DNA from 4 places in the Lysinibacillus sp. JK80 genome. Region 1 is predicted to be linked to each of the others. Evidence: a T-box and tRNA genes for the amino acid it is inferred to sense, from the RefSeq annotation. Region 1 holds a T-box; the other regions hold tRNA genes.
What was found. A T-box is a leader RNA that pairs with one kind of tRNA and senses whether it is charged. The one in region 1 lies ahead of HXV90_RS16050 (valine--tRNA ligase), so its partner is inferred to be a tRNA-Val.
Positions count from the first base shown of each region.

Region 2: it has a tRNA-Val gene. The T-box ahead of HXV90_RS16050 (valine--tRNA ligase) is inferred to sense a tRNA for this amino acid. The anticodon was not compared.
Region 3: it has a tRNA-Val gene. The T-box ahead of HXV90_RS16050 (valine--tRNA ligase) is inferred to sense a tRNA for this amino acid. The anticodon was not compared.
Region 4: it has a tRNA-Val gene. The T-box ahead of HXV90_RS16050 (valine--tRNA ligase) is inferred to sense a tRNA for this amino acid. The anticodon was not compared.

Region 1 is NZ_CP058997.1:3,190,265-3,194,575, reverse strand. It holds gene hemL (glutamate-1-semialdehyde 2,1-aminomutase) at 1-78, shown strand, start outside; gene HXV90_RS16065 (SRPBCC family protein) at 595-1,041, shown strand; gene HXV90_RS16060 (valyl-tRNA synthetase) at 1,212-1,886, shown strand; gene HXV90_RS16055 (hypothetical protein) at 1,863-2,057, opposite strand; T-box leader at 2,160-2,417, shown strand; gene HXV90_RS16050 (valine--tRNA ligase) at 2,498-4,311, shown strand, end outside.
Region 2 is NZ_CP058997.1:3,892,778-3,897,088, forward strand. It holds tRNA gene HXV90_RS19525 (tRNA-Leu) at 617-697, opposite strand; tRNA gene HXV90_RS19530 (tRNA-Cys) at 745-818, opposite strand; tRNA gene HXV90_RS19535 (tRNA-Gly) at 827-901, opposite strand; tRNA gene HXV90_RS19540 (tRNA-Gln) at 907-981, opposite strand; tRNA gene HXV90_RS19545 (tRNA-His) at 986-1,061, opposite strand; tRNA gene HXV90_RS19550 (tRNA-His) at 1,097-1,172, opposite strand; tRNA gene HXV90_RS19555 (tRNA-Trp) at 1,185-1,258, opposite strand; tRNA gene HXV90_RS19560 (tRNA-Tyr) at 1,272-1,355, opposite strand; tRNA gene HXV90_RS19565 (tRNA-Thr) at 1,365-1,440, opposite strand; tRNA gene HXV90_RS19570 (tRNA-Phe) at 1,453-1,525, opposite strand; tRNA gene HXV90_RS19575 (tRNA-Asp) at 1,541-1,616, opposite strand; tRNA gene HXV90_RS19580 (tRNA-Met) at 1,620-1,694, opposite strand; tRNA gene HXV90_RS19585 (tRNA-Val) at 1,721-1,796, opposite strand; tRNA gene HXV90_RS19590 (tRNA-Glu) at 1,812-1,886, opposite strand; tRNA gene HXV90_RS19595 (tRNA-Ser) at 1,911-2,002, opposite strand; tRNA gene HXV90_RS19600 (tRNA-Asn) at 2,008-2,084, opposite strand; rRNA gene rrf (5S ribosomal RNA) at 2,101-2,216, opposite strand; rRNA gene HXV90_RS19610 (23S ribosomal RNA) at 2,329-4,311, opposite strand, start outside.
Region 3 is NZ_CP058997.1:3,501,906-3,506,216, reverse strand. It holds rRNA gene HXV90_RS17700 (23S ribosomal RNA) at 1-1,527, shown strand, start outside; rRNA gene rrf (5S ribosomal RNA) at 1,638-1,753, shown strand; tRNA gene HXV90_RS17690 (tRNA-Val) at 1,764-1,839, shown strand; tRNA gene HXV90_RS17685 (tRNA-Thr) at 1,843-1,918, shown strand; tRNA gene HXV90_RS17680 (tRNA-Lys) at 1,926-2,001, shown strand; tRNA gene HXV90_RS17675 (tRNA-Leu) at 2,019-2,103, shown strand; tRNA gene HXV90_RS17670 (tRNA-Gly) at 2,140-2,214, shown strand; tRNA gene HXV90_RS17665 (tRNA-Leu) at 2,220-2,308, shown strand; tRNA gene HXV90_RS17660 (tRNA-Arg) at 2,317-2,393, shown strand; tRNA gene HXV90_RS17655 (tRNA-Pro) at 2,403-2,479, shown strand; tRNA gene HXV90_RS17650 (tRNA-Ala) at 2,496-2,571, shown strand; tRNA gene HXV90_RS17645 (tRNA-Met) at 2,600-2,673, shown strand; tRNA gene HXV90_RS17640 (tRNA-Ile) at 2,681-2,757, shown strand; tRNA gene HXV90_RS17635 (tRNA-Ser) at 2,773-2,865, shown strand; tRNA gene HXV90_RS17630 (tRNA-Met) at 2,919-2,993, shown strand; tRNA gene HXV90_RS17625 (tRNA-Asp) at 2,997-3,072, shown strand; tRNA gene HXV90_RS17620 (tRNA-Phe) at 3,131-3,206, shown strand; tRNA gene HXV90_RS17615 (tRNA-Gly) at 3,212-3,285, shown strand; tRNA gene HXV90_RS17610 (tRNA-Ile) at 3,287-3,363, shown strand; tRNA gene HXV90_RS17605 (tRNA-Asn) at 3,368-3,444, shown strand; tRNA gene HXV90_RS17600 (tRNA-Ser) at 3,456-3,546, shown strand; tRNA gene HXV90_RS17595 (tRNA-Glu) at 3,549-3,620, shown strand; gene HXV90_RS17590 (VOC family protein) at 3,680-4,096, opposite strand; gene nadA (quinolinate synthase NadA) at 4,262-4,311, opposite strand, start outside.
Region 4 is NZ_CP058997.1:3,494,224-3,498,534, reverse strand. It holds gene nadB (L-aspartate oxidase) at 1-73, opposite strand, end outside; gene HXV90_RS17570 (cysteine desulfurase family protein) at 174-1,244, shown strand; rRNA gene rrf (5S ribosomal RNA) at 1,522-1,637, shown strand; tRNA gene HXV90_RS17560 (tRNA-Val) at 1,648-1,723, shown strand; tRNA gene HXV90_RS17555 (tRNA-Thr) at 1,727-1,802, shown strand; tRNA gene HXV90_RS17550 (tRNA-Lys) at 1,810-1,885, shown strand; tRNA gene HXV90_RS17545 (tRNA-Leu) at 1,903-1,987, shown strand; tRNA gene HXV90_RS17540 (tRNA-Gly) at 2,024-2,098, shown strand; tRNA gene HXV90_RS17535 (tRNA-Leu) at 2,104-2,192, shown strand; tRNA gene HXV90_RS17530 (tRNA-Arg) at 2,201-2,277, shown strand; tRNA gene HXV90_RS17525 (tRNA-Pro) at 2,287-2,363, shown strand; tRNA gene HXV90_RS17520 (tRNA-Ala) at 2,380-2,455, shown strand; tRNA gene HXV90_RS17515 (tRNA-Met) at 2,484-2,557, shown strand; tRNA gene HXV90_RS17510 (tRNA-Ile) at 2,565-2,641, shown strand; tRNA gene HXV90_RS17505 (tRNA-Ser) at 2,657-2,749, shown strand; tRNA gene HXV90_RS17500 (tRNA-Met) at 2,803-2,877, shown strand; tRNA gene HXV90_RS17495 (tRNA-Asp) at 2,881-2,956, shown strand; tRNA gene HXV90_RS17490 (tRNA-Phe) at 3,015-3,090, shown strand; tRNA gene HXV90_RS17485 (tRNA-Gly) at 3,096-3,169, shown strand; tRNA gene HXV90_RS17480 (tRNA-Ile) at 3,171-3,247, shown strand; tRNA gene HXV90_RS17475 (tRNA-Asn) at 3,252-3,328, shown strand; tRNA gene HXV90_RS17470 (tRNA-Ser) at 3,339-3,429, shown strand; tRNA gene HXV90_RS17465 (tRNA-Glu) at 3,432-3,503, shown strand; gene HXV90_RS17460 (ABC transporter ATP-binding protein) at 3,643-4,311, opposite strand, start outside.

The DNA.
Region 1 (4,311 bases):
TCAACAGCTCACACGGAAGAGCACATTGCGACAACAGTGGCAGCATTCCATAAAGTATTTGCGCAATTAGCGCAATAAAATTTGATAGAGCATGCTAGAATTATTTCTAGCATGCTCTTCTGCTGTTGAAAGGTGAAAATGGTTTCCGTTGTAGGCTACTTGCTTTCCTGTGGCTCACCTCTTTAGCTATCCCACGGGATTCAAGCGCCTTCCACTTCACCCCATAAAAATGATTCTTAATAGCAAGGTTTTCAAATAAAGTAAAAGTGTTCACTACTCATTTTATGTAGAGGTGTTGTCACTCACGAACGCCCCCTTGGAAAGGATGCTAGCGGAACGGAATAAACCCTCGCTTTGTAAAAATGCTTTATATCCCATTGACATTACCTTTTTTAATGGATTAAGCAGAAGGCATTATAGTGCTTGAGGAATACATGAGTAAAAAGGAACAATAGCATATATTTACTAGTAAGTACGCTCAACTATACTGGATGAAGGACCTGCTTTTGTCAAAATTACATCTTTCAGCATAGCCAAATTGTGGGCGATATCGTTTATAATATAGCTATTCATAAAAGAAGGTAGTGAATTGATATGGCAACAGGCACACACACGGTCGAAGTACCCGTAGGGATTGAACATGTATGGGATTTCGTTAGTGATATGGAAAAATGGGCAAAGCTTGTCCCTGGTTATAATGCACATGAAATGATTGATGAGAAACACTCCACTTGGACTTTTAAAGGCAATGTTGGCGTTTTGAAAAAAACAGTTGAAGTAGAAATTACAATCTTAGAATGGATAGCACCATCAAAAGTTACATTTGAATTAAAGGGGCTTTCTGATAACTTCACAGGAAATGGCTATTTCCTCGCAGAAAGTATCGACGCTGAAAATACTAAAATGACAGGATTCTTAGAAGTCATTGCAGGCGGGTTAGCTGGCCCTGTTCTCAATCCGATTTTTAAACCGATCGTACCAAAGGCAACACAAATGCTAACAGATCGTGTAGCTAATAAAATTAAATTAGTAAATGTTTAATGATACGAACATCCATGGGAATGGCATGCTAGACTATTACTTCTAGCATGCCATTTTTTTAGTAGTATCTATTTTTAACTCTGTTCAAATGGCAACATCCTAGCATACTATCCTTCAAATCGTCATATGATGCAAAGGGAGGGATTATTATCGAACACAAAACTTGGAATATGCGCGAAACATTTTGTTTTCCTGGATATGGCTGCCCAACTGAAATAGCAGCTGTTCAAATTAAGCCACAGTGGCAGGCAATGCAGTTAGAGGATTCTTTGCGACTTATGGGCATCTATCATATCACCGCACACGTTCGCTTTGATTTTCAAGATATGCAAGCATTTACGGAAAATGAAGATTTAATTACAATTGATGCCCTTGATATTCAAGGAGATACTGGTTATTTTGAGTATGCCGTTCCTTTACATGTGGATTTACCAAAAGAATCAGATGTCAAAGATTTAATGGTCAAGGATATTCGCCCTAGTCTAACAAATCAGATGTGTCAGCTTGAGTGGACAGTCACAAGCGCTTTCAATGAGTATGAACCTGTTGTTGAAAAAGATGTGTTAGACAATCCGCACCTATCAACACATGCTTTCGAACAAGAGGAGACATTGGCTGCAATTGAAGAAAGTGTTCAAGTGAAACAACCTGCCGCAGTAGCAGCAGCTTCACGCCAAGAGAATTCTACAACAGTTGACCAAAAAGCTGTATTAAGAGAATCCTCAAGCCATATTGTTGTACGCGAATCCAGTACTTGGCATGAAGTGCCTTCTATGATTTGGGATCTAACAGAAGAATATACACCGCTTAAAGTTCGTGTTTCAAATGATGTCTTTCAAAAGTAAATAGCAGAGAAGTAGCAGGAGTAATAAGAAGACTAAATCACCTGATGTTGGCACAATAATGACACGGATAAACTGAAAAGCACAAATCGGCACGATGATGGTTCTGCAATAAAAACGAACTTGTCGTAGCCAAGGTGGTAAAAGCCAAGGGTTATACTTGCGTCGTCGCATTTGAATTGTCACTTCCTTTTCTATTTACTTTCCTCTTACTAAAAGATGACTAAATCACTTGAAAAATGACACGATCCTGCGGTACAATAAGGAAAATCAAATACAGATGCTATGATAGGGAAGAGTAAATTTTGACTACATTTTCAGAGAGGAAACGGTAGCTGAGAAGTTTCTATTTGTACGAAATTGAAGGTAGCCCTTGAGCAGCTTTAGTGAACTAATAGTAGTTAAAGCCGGTTAAACACCGTTACCGAATTGAGAGCCAGTAGAATAGGCTGAGAAAATATGTTATTTAATATTTATCTTAACCCTGCTGGAATTAAAGGTGGTACCGCGAACTAAAACTCCTTCGTCCTTTTAGACGAGAGGAGTTTTTTTATTGGGTAAAAAATAAATAGTATTTCTTTACCAACAGTTTTCAAACAATAGGAGGAGTCAATATGACAGAAAACATTTCAATGCCAACTAAATATGACCCACAGTCCATTGAAGCTGGTCGCTATGAATGGTGGTTACAAGGGAAGTTCTTCGAGGCACAGCCTGAAAGTGGGAAAAAGCCCTATTCAATCGTTATTCCACCACCGAACGTAACAGGTAAATTACACCTTGGTCATGCTTGGGATACAACATTACAAGATATTCTCATTCGTATGAAACGCATGCAAGGCTATGATGCCCTATGGTTGCCAGGTATGGACCATGCTGGTATAGCAACACAGGCAAAAGTAGAAGCCAAGCTGCGTGAGGATAATATTACACGTTATGATTTAGGACGTGAAAAATTCCTCGAAAAAACATGGGAATGGAAAGAAGAGTATGCTGGACATATTCGTGATCAATGGGCAAAGCTTGGTCTTGGATTAGATTATACACGTGAACGTTTCACATTAGACAAAGGTCTTTCAGATGCCGTAAAAACAGTTTTTGTTCAGTTATATGAAAAAGGTTTAATTTATCGTGGTGAACGTATTATCAACTGGGACCCAGCAGCAAAAACAGCATTATCTGATATCGAGGTAATTTATCAGGATGTGCAAGGTGCCTTCTATCATATGAAATATCCATTAGCTGATGGCTCTGGCTATGTAGAAGTTGCTACAACACGTCCCGAAACAATGCTTGGTGACTCTGGGGTAGCTGTTCACCCGAACGATGAGCGTTATCAGCACTTAATTGGTAAAAACGTTATTTTACCGATTGTAGGTCGCGAAATTCCAATTGTTGCTGATGAGTACGTTGATATGGAATTTGGTACTGGGGTTGTAAAAATGACACCAGCCCATGATCCGAACGACTTTGAAGTTGGTAATCGTCATAATCTAGAGCGCATTCTAGTAATGAATGAAGACGGCACAATGAATGATCTTGCTGGCAAATATAAAGGAATGGATCGCTTCGAATGCCGCAAGCAAATTGTTGCTGATTTACAAGAAGCAGGTGTGTTAATTCGCATTGAAGAGCATATGCATTCAGTAGGACACTCTGAACGTTCTGGTGCTGTTGTTGAGCCATATCTTTCAGCACAATGGTTCGTTAAAATGCAACCACTTGCTGATGCTTCCCTAGAGCTGCAAAAGGACGAAGAAGGGAAAGTAAACTTTGTTCCTGCTCGTTTTGAAAACACATATTCCCGCTGGATGGAGAATATACGCGATTGGTGTATTTCTCGTCAATTATGGTGGGGCCATCAAATCCCAGCCTGGTACCATAATGAAACAGGCGAAATATACGTAGGTAAAGAAGCCCCAGCAGATGCAGAAAACTGGACGCAAGATGAAGATGTACTAGATACATGGTTCTCTTCAGCACTATGGCCGTTTTCTACTATGGGTTGGCCAGATGAAGCAAATGAAGAATATAAACGTTACTATCCAACAAATACATTAGTAACAGGCTATGATATTATTTTCTTCTGGGTTTCTCGAATGATTTTCCAAGGCCTTGAGTTTACAGATCAACGTCCATTTAAAGATGTGCTAATTCATGGTTTAGTACGTGATGGTGAAGGGCGTAAAATGAGTAAATCACTTGGCAATGGTGTTGATCCAATGGATGTCATTGAACAATACGGTGCAGATTCATTACGCTACTTCTTAGCTACTGGTTCATCACCTGGTCAAGATTTACGCTATACAACTGAAAAAGTTGAAGCAGTATGGAACTTTGCCAATAAGATTTGGAATGCATCACGTTTTGCGCTTATGAATATGGATGGTATGACATATGATGAGATCGATTTAACTGGTGAAAAATC
Region 2 (4,311 bases), 700 kb from region 1:
ATTGATGGTGACTTATTTACTAATAAATAGTAATTTGCGATATATCTTTTTGTATGTTTTTTTAAATTGGAATATCTCCCTTTCTTATTATAATTCCACAATGGTTTTTGGGTAGTTATTACCAAATATTTTAGATATATCCTTTTTTACTTTCCATTTTAGAGAAATTAGTCTACCTATCATACAAATGTGGTAAAAATATTTTATAATAAATAGTAAAATTAATATATATAAATTTTCAATTAATAGAACAAAAATTTTAGTTCAACTTCATGCATGACCCATACGTTGTGATTGATGTTTTCATGTTTCATTGATACAAAACATTTCTTAATGCCACTTGTTTCTAAGTGAAGGAAGAAACTAAACTCTGTCTTGTCATTTTTTGCTTTTAAGAGGGAAGTACACATTAATTTATCAGTTAACGTTACCATAATGAACCTAGATTATATTAAATAACTTAAGTTTGCTAATACAGCGCAAAATATAGCTGCTGTAAAGGCAAAATATGACCCATTCAGTCCTCCGCTCCTTTATCTATGTTTATATACTTTCTATAATTTTTTACAACAAAAAAAGAACCCCTGATATATCAAGGATTCTTCGTTGTAATTGATACCGGTGGTCGGGGTCGAACCGACACTCCAAAGGAACACGATTTTGAGTCGTGCGCGTCTGCCAATTCCGCCACACCGGCATAATGGAGATAAAAAAAATCGGATAAACCGATTAACAGTTAAAATATGGAGGCGGCAACCGGATTTGAACCGGTGATAAGGGTGTTGCAGACCCGTGCCTTACCACTTGGCTATGCCGCCGTCATACATGGAGCGGAAGACGAGGTTCGAACTCGCGACCCCCACCTTGGCAAGGTGGTGTTCTACCACTGAACTACTTCCGCAAAAATGGCTGGGGTACTAGGATTCGAACCTAGGCATGACGGAATCAAAATCCGTTGCCTTACCGCTTGGCTATACCCCAACAATGGGGCGACTGATGGGAATCGAACCCACGAATGCCGGAACCACAATCCGGTGCGTTAACCACTTCGCCACAATCGCCATTGTATTATGATGTTTATTAATTTTATATGTGATGGGGCGACTGATGGGAATCGAACCCACGAATGCCGGAACCACAATCCGGTGCGTTAACCACTTCGCCACAATCGCCATAAAATTAATTGGCAGGGGCAGTAGGAATCGAACCCACACCAAAGGTTTTGGAGACCTCTATTCTACCGTTGAACTATGCCCCTAAAATAATAAAACTGGTGGAGGGGGACGGATTCGAACCGCCGAACCCTAAGGAGCGGATTTACAGTCCGCCGCGTTTAGCCACTTCGCTACCCCTCCGGGAAAATCTGGTGCCGGCTATAGGAATCGAACCCACGACCTACTGATTACAAGTCAGTTGCTCTACCTGCTGAGCTAAACCGGCAAAAAAACAAGATGGGTCAGGACGGAATCGAACCGCCGACACTTAGAGCTTCAATCTAATGCTCTACCAACTGAGCTACTGACCCATATTTTAAAGTAAATGGCGGTCCCGACCGGGATCGAACCGGCGATCTCCTGCGTGACAGGCAGGCATGTTAACCGCTACACCACGGGACCATTTGGTTGCGGGGGCTGGATTTGAACCAACGACCTTCGGGTTATGAGCCCGACGAGCTACCACTGCTCCACCCCGCGATAATACTATAATGTTGTAAAAATAATGGTGGAGGATGACGGGCTCGAACCGCCGACCCTCTGCTTGTAAGGCAGATGCTCTCCCAGCTGAGCTAATCCTCCATCTGGGTATTGAATTGGTGACCCCTACGGGATTCGAACCCGTGTTACCGCCGTGAAAGGGCGGTGTCTTAACCACTTGACCAAGGGGCCATCGTTTGGAACACATCAAAGTGCTGGCGGAGAGTAAGGGATTTGAACCCTTGAGACAGTGTTAACCGCCTACACGATTTCCAATCGTGCTCCTTCGGCCACTCGGACAACTCTCCAAGAATGGCTCCGAAGGCAGGACTCGAACCTGCGACAACCTGATTAACAGTCAGGTGCTACTACCAACTGAGCTACTTCGGAATAATTTTAGTATATAGCCTAGCGACGTCCTACTCTCACAGGGGGAAGCCCCCAACTACCATCGGCGCTAAAGAGCTTAACTTCCGTGTTCGGTATGGGAACGGGTGTGACCTCTTTGCCATCATCACTAGACTATTTGAAAGACAATACTTATTATAACATATCTTATAAAAATTACAAGTATATTCTAATATTTTATTCTTTCAAAACTGGATAAACGGTGCATTGAATGTTTCAAACTTTTTTGGTTAAGTCCTCGATCGATTAGTATTCGTCAGCTCCATGTGTCACCACACTTCCACCTCGAACCTATCTACCTCATCGTCTTTGAGGGATCTTACTTACTTGCGTAATGGGAAATCTCATCTTGAGGGGGGCTTCATGCTTAGATGCTTTCAGCACTTATCCCGTCCACACATAGCTACCCAGCGATGCCTTTGGCAAGACAACTGGTACACCAGCGGTGTGTCCATCCCGGTCCTCTCGTACTAAGGACAGCTCCTCTCAAATTTCCTACGCCCACGACGGATAGGGACCGAACTGTCTCACGACGTTCTGAACCCAGCTCGCGTACCGCTTTAATGGGCGAACAGCCCAACCCTTGGGACCGACTACAGCCCCAGGATGCGATGAGCCGACATCGAGGTGCCAAACCTCCCCGTCGATGTGGACTCTTGGGGGAGATAAGCCTGTTATCCCCGGGGTAGCTTTTATCCGTTGAGCGATGGCCCTTCCATGCGGAACCACCGGATCACTAAGCCCGTCTTTCGACCCTGCTCGACTTGTAGGTCTCGCAGTCAAGCTCCCTTGTGCCTTTACACTCTACGAATGATTTCCAACCATTCTGAGGGAACCTTTGGGCGCCTCCGTTACCTTTTAGGAGGCGACCGCCCCAGTCAAACTGTCCGCCTGACACTGTCTCCTGCCCCGCTAAGGGGCATGGGTTAGAATTTCAATACAACCAGGGTAGTATCCCACCGACGCCTCCTTCGAAGCTGGCGCTCCGAGATCTCTGGCTCCTACCTATCCTGTACAAGTTGTACCAAAATTCAATATCAGGCTACAGTAAAGCTCCACGGGGTCTTTCCGTCCTGTCGCGGGTAACCTGCATCTTCACAGGTACTATAATTTCACCGAGTCTCTCGTTGAGACAGTGCCCAGATCGTTACGCCTTTCGTGCGGGTCGGAACTTACCCGACAAGGAATTTCGCTACCTTAGGACCGTTATAGTTACGGCCGCCGTTTACTGGGGCTTCAATTCGCAGCTTCGCTTGCGCTAACCACTCCTCTTAACCTTCCAGCACCGGGCAGGCGTCAGCCCCTATACGTCACCTTACGGTTTTGCAGAGACCTGTGTTTTTGCTAAACAGTCGCCTGGGCCTATTCACTGCGGCTCTCATGCGCTTGCACGCTCAAGAGCACCCCTTCTCCCGAAGTTACGGGGTCATTTTGCCGAGTTCCTTAACGAGAGTTCTCTCGCACACCTTAGGATTCTCTCCTCGACTACCTGTGTCGGTTTGCGGTACGGGCACCTCTCACCTCGATAGAGGCTTTTCTTGGCAGTGTGAAATCAGGAACTTCGTCCATACGGACTCGCCATCACAGCTCAACGTTATAGTGTGCGGATTTGCCTACACACACGCCTTACTGCTTGGACGCGCACAACCAACGGCGCGCTTACCCTATCCTACTGCGTCCCCCCATTTCTCAAACGGTGAGGAGGTGGTACAGGAATATCAACCTGTTGTCCATCGCCTACGCCTATCGGCCTCGGCTTAGGTCCCGACTAACCCTGAGCGGACGAGCCTTCCTCAGGAAACCTTAGTCATACGGTGGACGGGATTCTCACCCGTCTTTCGCTACTCATACCGGCATTCTCACTTCTAAGCGCTCCACCAGTCCTTCCGATCTGACTTCAACGCACTTAGAACGCTCTCCTACCACTGACATCGTAGATGTCAATCCACAGCTTCGGTGAATCGTTTAGCCCCGATACATTTTCGGCGCAGCGTCACTCGACCAGTGAGCTATTACGCACTCTTTAAATGATGGCTGCTTCTAAGCCAACATCCTGGTTGTCTGTGCAACGCCACATCCTTTTCCACTTAACGATTACTTTGGGACCTTAGCTGGTGGTCTGGGCTGTTTCCCTTTTGACTGCGGATCTTATCACTCGCAGTCTGACTCCCGTGTATAAATATCTGGCATTCGGAGTTTGTCTGAATTC
Region 3 (4,311 bases), 310 kb from region 1:
AGGCCGATAGGCGTAGGCGATGGACAACAGGTTGATATTCCTGTACCACCTCCTCACCGTTTGAGAAATGGGGGGACGCAGTAGGATAGGGTAAGCGCGCCGTTGGTTGTGCGCGTCCAAGCAGTAAGGCGTGTGTGTAGGCAAATCCGCACACTGTAACGTTGAGCTGTGATGGCGAGTCCGTATGGACGAAGTTCCTGATTTCACACTGCCAAGAAAAGCCTCTATCGAGGTGAGAGGTGCCCGTACCGCAAACCGACACAGGTAGTCGAGGAGAGAATCCTAAGGTGTGCGAGAGAACTCTCGTTAAGGAACTCGGCAAAATGACCCCGTAACTTCGGGAGAAGGGGTGCTCTTGAGCGTGCAAGCGCATGAGAGCCGCAGTGAATAGGCCCAGGCGACTGTTTAGCAAAAACACAGGTCTCTGCAAAACCGTAAGGTGACGTATAGGGGCTGACGCCTGCCCGGTGCTGGAAGGTTAAGAGGAGTGGTTAGCACAAGCGAAGCTGCGAATTGAAGCCCCAGTAAACGGCGGCCGTAACTATAACGGTCCTAAGGTAGCGAAATTCCTTGTCGGGTAAGTTCCGACCCGCACGAAAGGCGTAACGATCTGGGCACTGTCTCAACGAGAGACTCGGTGAAATTATAGTACCTGTGAAGATGCAGGTTACCCGCGACAGGACGGAAAGACCCCGTGGAGCTTTACTGTAGCCTGATATTGAATTTTGGTACAACTTGTACAGGATAGGTAGGAGCCAGAGATCTCGGAGCGCCAGCTTCGAAGGAGGCGTCGGTGGGATACTACCCTGGTTGTATTGAAATTCTAACCCATGCCCCTTAGCGGGGCAGGAGACAGTGTCAGGCGGACAGTTTGACTGGGGCGGTCGCCTCCTAAAAGGTAACGGAGGCGCCCAAAGGTTCCCTCAGAATGGTTGGAAATCATTCGTAGAGTGTAAAGGCACAAGGGAGCTTGACTGCGAGACCTACAAGTCGAGCAGGGTCGAAAGACGGGCTTAGTGATCCGGTGGTTCCGCATGGAAGGGCCATCGCTCAACGGATAAAAGCTACCCCGGGGATAACAGGCTTATCTCCCCCAAGAGTCCACATCGACGGGGAGGTTTGGCACCTCGATGTCGGCTCATCGCATCCTGGGGCTGTAGTCGGTCCCAAGGGTTGGGCTGTTCGCCCATTAAAGCGGTACGCGAGCTGGGTTCAGAACGTCGTGAGACAGTTCGGTCCCTATCCGTCGTGGGCGTAGGAAATTTGAGAGGAGCTGTCCTTAGTACGAGAGGACCGGGATGGACACACCGCTGGTGTACCAGTTGTCTTGCCAAAGGCATCGCTGGGTAGCTATGTGTGGACGGGATAAGTGCTGAAAGCATCTAAGCATGAAGCCCCCCTCAAGATGAGATTTCCCATTACGCAAGTAAGTAAGATCCCTCAAAGACGATGAGGTAGATAGGTTCGAGGTGGAAGTGTGGTGACACATGGAGCTGACGAATACTAATCGATCGAGGACTTAACCAAAAAAGTTTGAAACATTCAATGCACCGTTTATCCAGTTTTGAAAGAGCAAATCTTTCTAAAAAGAGAGCTTCTAGACACAGCAGTACGCCGTGTATGGAAGGTCGACATAGTCTAGTGATGATGGCAAAGAGGTCACACCCGTTCCCATACCGAACACGGAAGTTAAGCTCTTTAGCGCCGATGGTAGTTGGGGGCTTCCCCCTGTGAGAGTAGGACGTCGCTAGGCATAATACCCAGGAGGATTAGCTCAGCTGGGAGAGCATCTGCCTTACAAGCAGAGGGTCGGCGGTTCGAGCCCGTCATCCTCCACCATATGCCGGTTTAGCTCAGCAGGTAGAGCAACTGACTTGTAATCAGTAGGTCGTGGGTTCGATTCCTATAGCCGGCACCATTTTTTCGAGCCATTAGCTCAGTTGGTAGAGCATCTGACTTTTAATCAGAGGGTCGAAGGTTCGAGTCCTTCATGGCTCACCATTTATAAATAATAATAAGCGGGTGTGGCGGAATTGGCAGACGCACTAGACTTAGGATCTAGCGCCGCAAGGCGTGGGGGTTCGACTCCCTTCACCCGCACCATTATTTTCATTGCCAGATAAAAAAGCTTATGCACATGCGGAAGTAGTTCAGTGGTAGAACACCACCTTGCCAAGGTGGGGGTCGCGAGTTCGAACCTCGTCTTCCGCTCCAAATGTGCCGGGGTGGCGGAACTGGCAGACGCACAGGACTTAAAATCCTGCGGTAGGTGACTACCGTACCGGTTCGATTCCGGTCCTCGGCACCATTTTAAATGCGCCCGTAGCTCAATTGGATAGAGCGTCTGACTACGGATCAGAAGGTTATGGGTTCGACTCCTGTCGGGCGCGCCAAAAGAACAACGGGAAGTAGCTCAGCTTGGTAGAGCACTTGGTTTGGGACCAAGGGGTCGCAGGTTCGAATCCTGTCTTCCCGACCATTTCCAAAAAGATTATGGGGCCTTAGCTCAGCTGGGAGAGCGCCTGCCTTGCACGCAGGAGGTCAGCGGTTCGATCCCGCTAGGCTCCACCATAAGTAAATTAACCAGTATAAAGATCCTGGCGGCGTAGCTCAGCTGGCTAGAGCGTACGGTTCATACCCGTAAGGTCGGGGGTTCGATCCCCTCTGCCGCCATCTTAAAGGACCTTTAGCTCAGTTGGTTAGAGCAGACGGCTCATAACCGTCCGGTCGCAGGTTCGAGTCCTGCAAGGTCCACCATTTATATATTGTAACGGAGGTATACCCAAGTCTGGCTGAAGGGATCGGTCTTGAAAACCGACAGGCGGGTAACACCGCGCGGGGGTTCGAATCCCTCTACCTCCTCCAGTTTTAAATTTTTATAAATGGTGCTTTAAAAACTCGAAACAACATAAAATTATCGCGGGGTGGAGCAGTGGTAGCTCGTCGGGCTCATAACCCGAAGGTCGTTGGTTCAAATCCGGCCCCCGCAACCAAAAGGTCCCGTGGTGTAGCGGTTAACATGCCTGCCTGTCACGCAGGAGATCGCCGGTTCGATCCCGGTCGGGACCGCCATTTTTAAAATAAAAGTCATGAGAAGCAAAAAAGTGAGCAAGCTTAGCATGGACGAAATGGGTCAGTAGCTCAGTTGGTAGAGCATTAGATTGAAGCTCTAAGTGTCGGCGGTTCGATTCCGTCCTGACCCACCATTTATGCGGGTGTAGTTTAATGGTAAAACCTCAGCCTTCCAAGCTGATGTCGTGGGTTCGATTCCCATCACCCGCTCCAAGGGCCTATAGCTCAGCTGGTTAGAGCGCACGCCTGATAAGCGTGAGGTCGATGGTTCGAGTCCATTTAGGCCCACCATTATTCCGAAGTAGCTCAGTTGGTAGTAGCACCTGACTGTTAATCAGGTTGTCGCAGGTTCGAGTCCTGCCTTCGGAGCCATTTTTTATTTTGGGGAAGTACTCAAGAGGCTGAAGAGGCGCCCCTGCTAAGGGTGTAGGTCGGGTAACCGGCGCGAGGGTTCAAATCCCTCCTTCTCCGCCATGGGCCCGTTGGTCAAGTGGTTAAGACACCGCCCTTTCACGGCGGTAACACGGGTTCGAATCCCGTACGGGTCATACTAGAAACAGTAGATGCAATTGCATCTACTGTTTTTTGATATTCATAGATACAAAATTTACTCTTGATTCAATGCATTTTCATCCATATAAACTACTTCCCAGATATGCCCATCTACATCTTGAAAACCCCAACCATACATAAATCCGTGATCTTGTGGTTCACTATAAGGTTTACCACCAGAGGCAAGTGCCTTATTCACTAGTTGATCTACTTGTTCTCGGTTTTCAGCAGAGAGACATAAGATTGCTTCTGCAGAAGTAGTAGTATCTGTAACTTCTTTTTTACTAAATCCTTTAAATCGTTCTTCAACCATTATTAATACGAAGATATTTTCATTAATAATCATTGAGGCTGTTGTTTCATCACTGAATTGTTGATTGAACTCAAAACCTAATTCCTTAAAAAAACTGATAGATTTGTTTAGATCTTTTACTGGTAAATTGATAAAGATATTTTTCGATTGAAAAGCCATTTAGTATCACCTCCAAATTGACAGTATCATGGAGCATAAAGTCGTGTCAATTATAGCAAAGCGGGGCGCAAATGGAAGCCATTAGCACTATTAGAAGTAGGCGTTATGTCAACAAAAACAGAAAGGTTATATCTTCAACCTTTCTGTTTAAAAAGTTTTAACTATTTATCCTCTGGCTAGCATTCTTTCAAGTGAACTAAGTGCTTCAGCGGTAG
Region 4 (4,311 bases), 300 kb from region 1:
TTTCAAGCACTAAAGCAGCCTGAAGTGCAGCAATACCACTACCAATTATAAGGACGTCTGTCTTTACATCCATCGTTATACCTTCTTTACAGTTGTCTTGACACTTATCTTTACATAAAATATAAAAGAAAACAAGACCTGATGAACAAGAGAGGAAGAAGACGATGATTTATATGGATTATGCTGCAACATCACCTATGATGAGGGAATCTCTTGAGGCATATGTAGAGGTGGCACAACGGTATTATGGAAATAGTGCGAGTTTGCATGATTTAGGGGGACAAGCTTTTTATTTTGTCCAGCAATCAAGGGAGGTTGTAGCCCAAGCCCTAGGTGTAACTAGTGATGGCGTAATTTTTACGGGTAGTGGAACAGAAGGAAATCTCATAGCCATCTTGTCGTTAGCGCTAGCCTCAAAAAAAGGAAAACACATTATTTCATCTCAAGCTGAGCATACGTCAGTGCATGCGGCTTTGAATACACTTGAGAAAAAGGGCTTTACTGTAACAAAATTACCTTTGCAGAAGGATGGTTGTGTTGATCTGGGGCAATTGCAACAAGCAATCCGGGAAGAGACTGCTTTGATTACCATTCAACATGTCAATTCTGAAATTGGTTCAATCCAGCCTGTAGAGAAAATCGTAAAGATGGCAAGAAAATCAAATATATTCTGTCATGTTGATTGTGTACAATCATTTGGCAAACTAGCTATACCAAAAGGGGCAGATGCGATTACCATCTCGGCTCATAAAATAGGCGGACCAAAGGGCTGTGGTGCTATATATCTGAACCCTGCAATCAGAGTACCTGCATTAACACCAGGTTTGACACATGAGAGGGGTCTTAGAGGGGGGACATTAGATACTCCTGCAATCGTGGCCTTTGCCGCGGCAATTGAAAACTATCAATATGAATTGCAACATTATGAAACGCTAAGAAATTATTTTGAAAATAATTTACCTGAAAAATGTCAGCTCGTTGAGTGTAAACAGCAACTACCTAATATTTGTGGGGTAATGATGGAAAAAGTAGAGGGACAATATGTTCTTTTAAAGTTAAATGAGGCGGGAATCTGTATCTCTACAGGTAGTGCATGTGATATTCATAGTGAATCGGGAACAAAGGCTATTCTATCAATGGGGTTCTCTTTGGAAGCGGCACGCCAATTTTTTAGAATATCTTTTGGTCCTTCCACTAAACTTGAGGATATTGTAAAATTAAAAATAGAGCTTTCAAATATTTAACGAAAAGACGAGTGAAGGATTATCTATATTCTTCACTTGTAGTGAAATAGATTATAAGTTAATAATATCGGCAAATAAAATAATTGTTTTCTTTTGAACCAACAATTGCTATAATATTTTGCAGGGCAATATTTTCTCTTACTTAACAAAAATATCTTTAAAAAGTAATAATTTCTTTTTTTTATAAAAAAGTATTGCACAATGTTAGAAAACGTTATACAATAATTCTTGTCTTGAAGGACAGGTAAACAACTTCAAAACATGATACATAACCAAGTCTAGTGATGATGGCAAAGAGGTCACACCCGTTCCCATACCGAACACGGAAGTTAAGCTCTTTAGCGCCGATGGTAGTTGGGGGCTTCCCCCTGTGAGAGTAGGACGTCGCTAGGCATAATACCCAGGAGGATTAGCTCAGCTGGGAGAGCATCTGCCTTACAAGCAGAGGGTCGGCGGTTCGAGCCCGTCATCCTCCACCATATGCCGGTTTAGCTCAGCAGGTAGAGCAACTGACTTGTAATCAGTAGGTCGTGGGTTCGATTCCTATAGCCGGCACCATTTTTTCGAGCCATTAGCTCAGTTGGTAGAGCATCTGACTTTTAATCAGAGGGTCGAAGGTTCGAGTCCTTCATGGCTCACCATTTATAAATAATAATAAGCGGGTGTGGCGGAATTGGCAGACGCACTAGACTTAGGATCTAGCGCCGCAAGGCGTGGGGGTTCGACTCCCTTCACCCGCACCATTATTTTCATTGCCAGATAAAAAAGCTTATGCACATGCGGAAGTAGTTCAGTGGTAGAACACCACCTTGCCAAGGTGGGGGTCGCGAGTTCGAACCTCGTCTTCCGCTCCAAATGTGCCGGGGTGGCGGAACTGGCAGACGCACAGGACTTAAAATCCTGCGGTAGGTGACTACCGTACCGGTTCGATTCCGGTCCTCGGCACCATTTTAAATGCGCCCGTAGCTCAATTGGATAGAGCGTCTGACTACGGATCAGAAGGTTATGGGTTCGACTCCTGTCGGGCGCGCCAAAAGAACAACGGGAAGTAGCTCAGCTTGGTAGAGCACTTGGTTTGGGACCAAGGGGTCGCAGGTTCGAATCCTGTCTTCCCGACCATTTCCAAAAAGATTATGGGGCCTTAGCTCAGCTGGGAGAGCGCCTGCCTTGCACGCAGGAGGTCAGCGGTTCGATCCCGCTAGGCTCCACCATAAGTAAATTAACCAGTATAAAGATCCTGGCGGCGTAGCTCAGCTGGCTAGAGCGTACGGTTCATACCCGTAAGGTCGGGGGTTCGATCCCCTCTGCCGCCATCTTAAAGGACCTTTAGCTCAGTTGGTTAGAGCAGACGGCTCATAACCGTCCGGTCGCAGGTTCGAGTCCTGCAAGGTCCACCATTTATATATTGTAACGGAGGTATACCCAAGTCTGGCTGAAGGGATCGGTCTTGAAAACCGACAGGCGGGTAACACCGCGCGGGGGTTCGAATCCCTCTACCTCCTCCAGTTTTAAATTTTTATAAATGGTGCTTTAAAAACTCGAAACAACATAAAATTATCGCGGGGTGGAGCAGTGGTAGCTCGTCGGGCTCATAACCCGAAGGTCGTTGGTTCAAATCCGGCCCCCGCAACCAAAAGGTCCCGTGGTGTAGCGGTTAACATGCCTGCCTGTCACGCAGGAGATCGCCGGTTCGATCCCGGTCGGGACCGCCATTTTTAAAATAAAAGTCATGAGAAGCAAAAAAGTGAGCAAGCTTAGCATGGACGAAATGGGTCAGTAGCTCAGTTGGTAGAGCATTAGATTGAAGCTCTAAGTGTCGGCGGTTCGATTCCGTCCTGACCCACCATTTATGCGGGTGTAGTTTAATGGTAAAACCTCAGCCTTCCAAGCTGATGTCGTGGGTTCGATTCCCATCACCCGCTCCAAGGGCCTATAGCTCAGCTGGTTAGAGCGCACGCCTGATAAGCGTGAGGTCGATGGTTCGAGTCCATTTAGGCCCACCATTATTCCGAAGTAGCTCAGTTGGTAGTAGCACCTGACTGTTAATCAGGTTGTCGCAGGTTCGAGTCCTGCCTTCGGAGCCATTTTTATTTTGGGGAAGTACTCAAGAGGCTGAAGAGGCGCCCCTGCTAAGGGTGTAGGTCGGGTAACCGGCGCGAGGGTTCAAATCCCTCCTTCTCCGCCATGGGCCCGTTGGTCAAGTGGTTAAGACACCGCCCTTTCACGGCGGTAACACGGGTTCGAATCCCGTACGGGTCATACTAAGTGCAGTAGATGAATTTACATCTACTGCACTTTTTAATTTACTTGATATTTAGATTTATAACATAGCTATAATAAATGAAAGCCTACACAGAATGATTAAACTGTGTAGGCTTGTTGTTTTTTAAATTAGTGATTAAATTTTTCGTCCTTTTCCATATGGGATGCAAAGAGGTGTACCAAAGATTGGATCTGTCGTCATTTGGCAATCAAGGTCAAACACATGATTAACTAAATCAGTGGTCATAATTTCTTCTGGTTTCCCTTGACGATAGACACCACGGTCACGCACTGTAATAATATGATCGGCATAGCGACAAGCAAGATTAATATCATGTAGTACCATAACAATAGTTCTCTTTTGCTGTTGGTTCAATTCGAATAGTAAATCTAAAACGTCTATTTGATGAGTTAAATCTAAGTATGTCGTAGGCTCGTCTAAAAGAATGATATCTGTATCTTGAGCAAGCGTCATAGCTATCCAAGCACGTTGACGTTGTCCCCCTGATAGCTCATCTACTGGTCTATCTTGTAAATGCTCGGTACCTGTAGCTTTTAAAGCGTTTAAAACGATTTCTTCATCTTTTTCAGTCCACTGTTGTCGCCAACTTTGGTAAGGATAGCGACCTTGTTTCACAAGTTGTAGGACAGTTAAGCCTTCTGGTGCAACAGGAGATTGAGGAAGAATAGAGAGGTTTTTAGCCACTTGTTTTGTTGATAATTTAAAAATATCCTCACCGTCTAATAAAACGGAGCCTTTTTTAGGTTTTAATAATCGAGCAATGGAGCGTAAGAGTGTGGATTT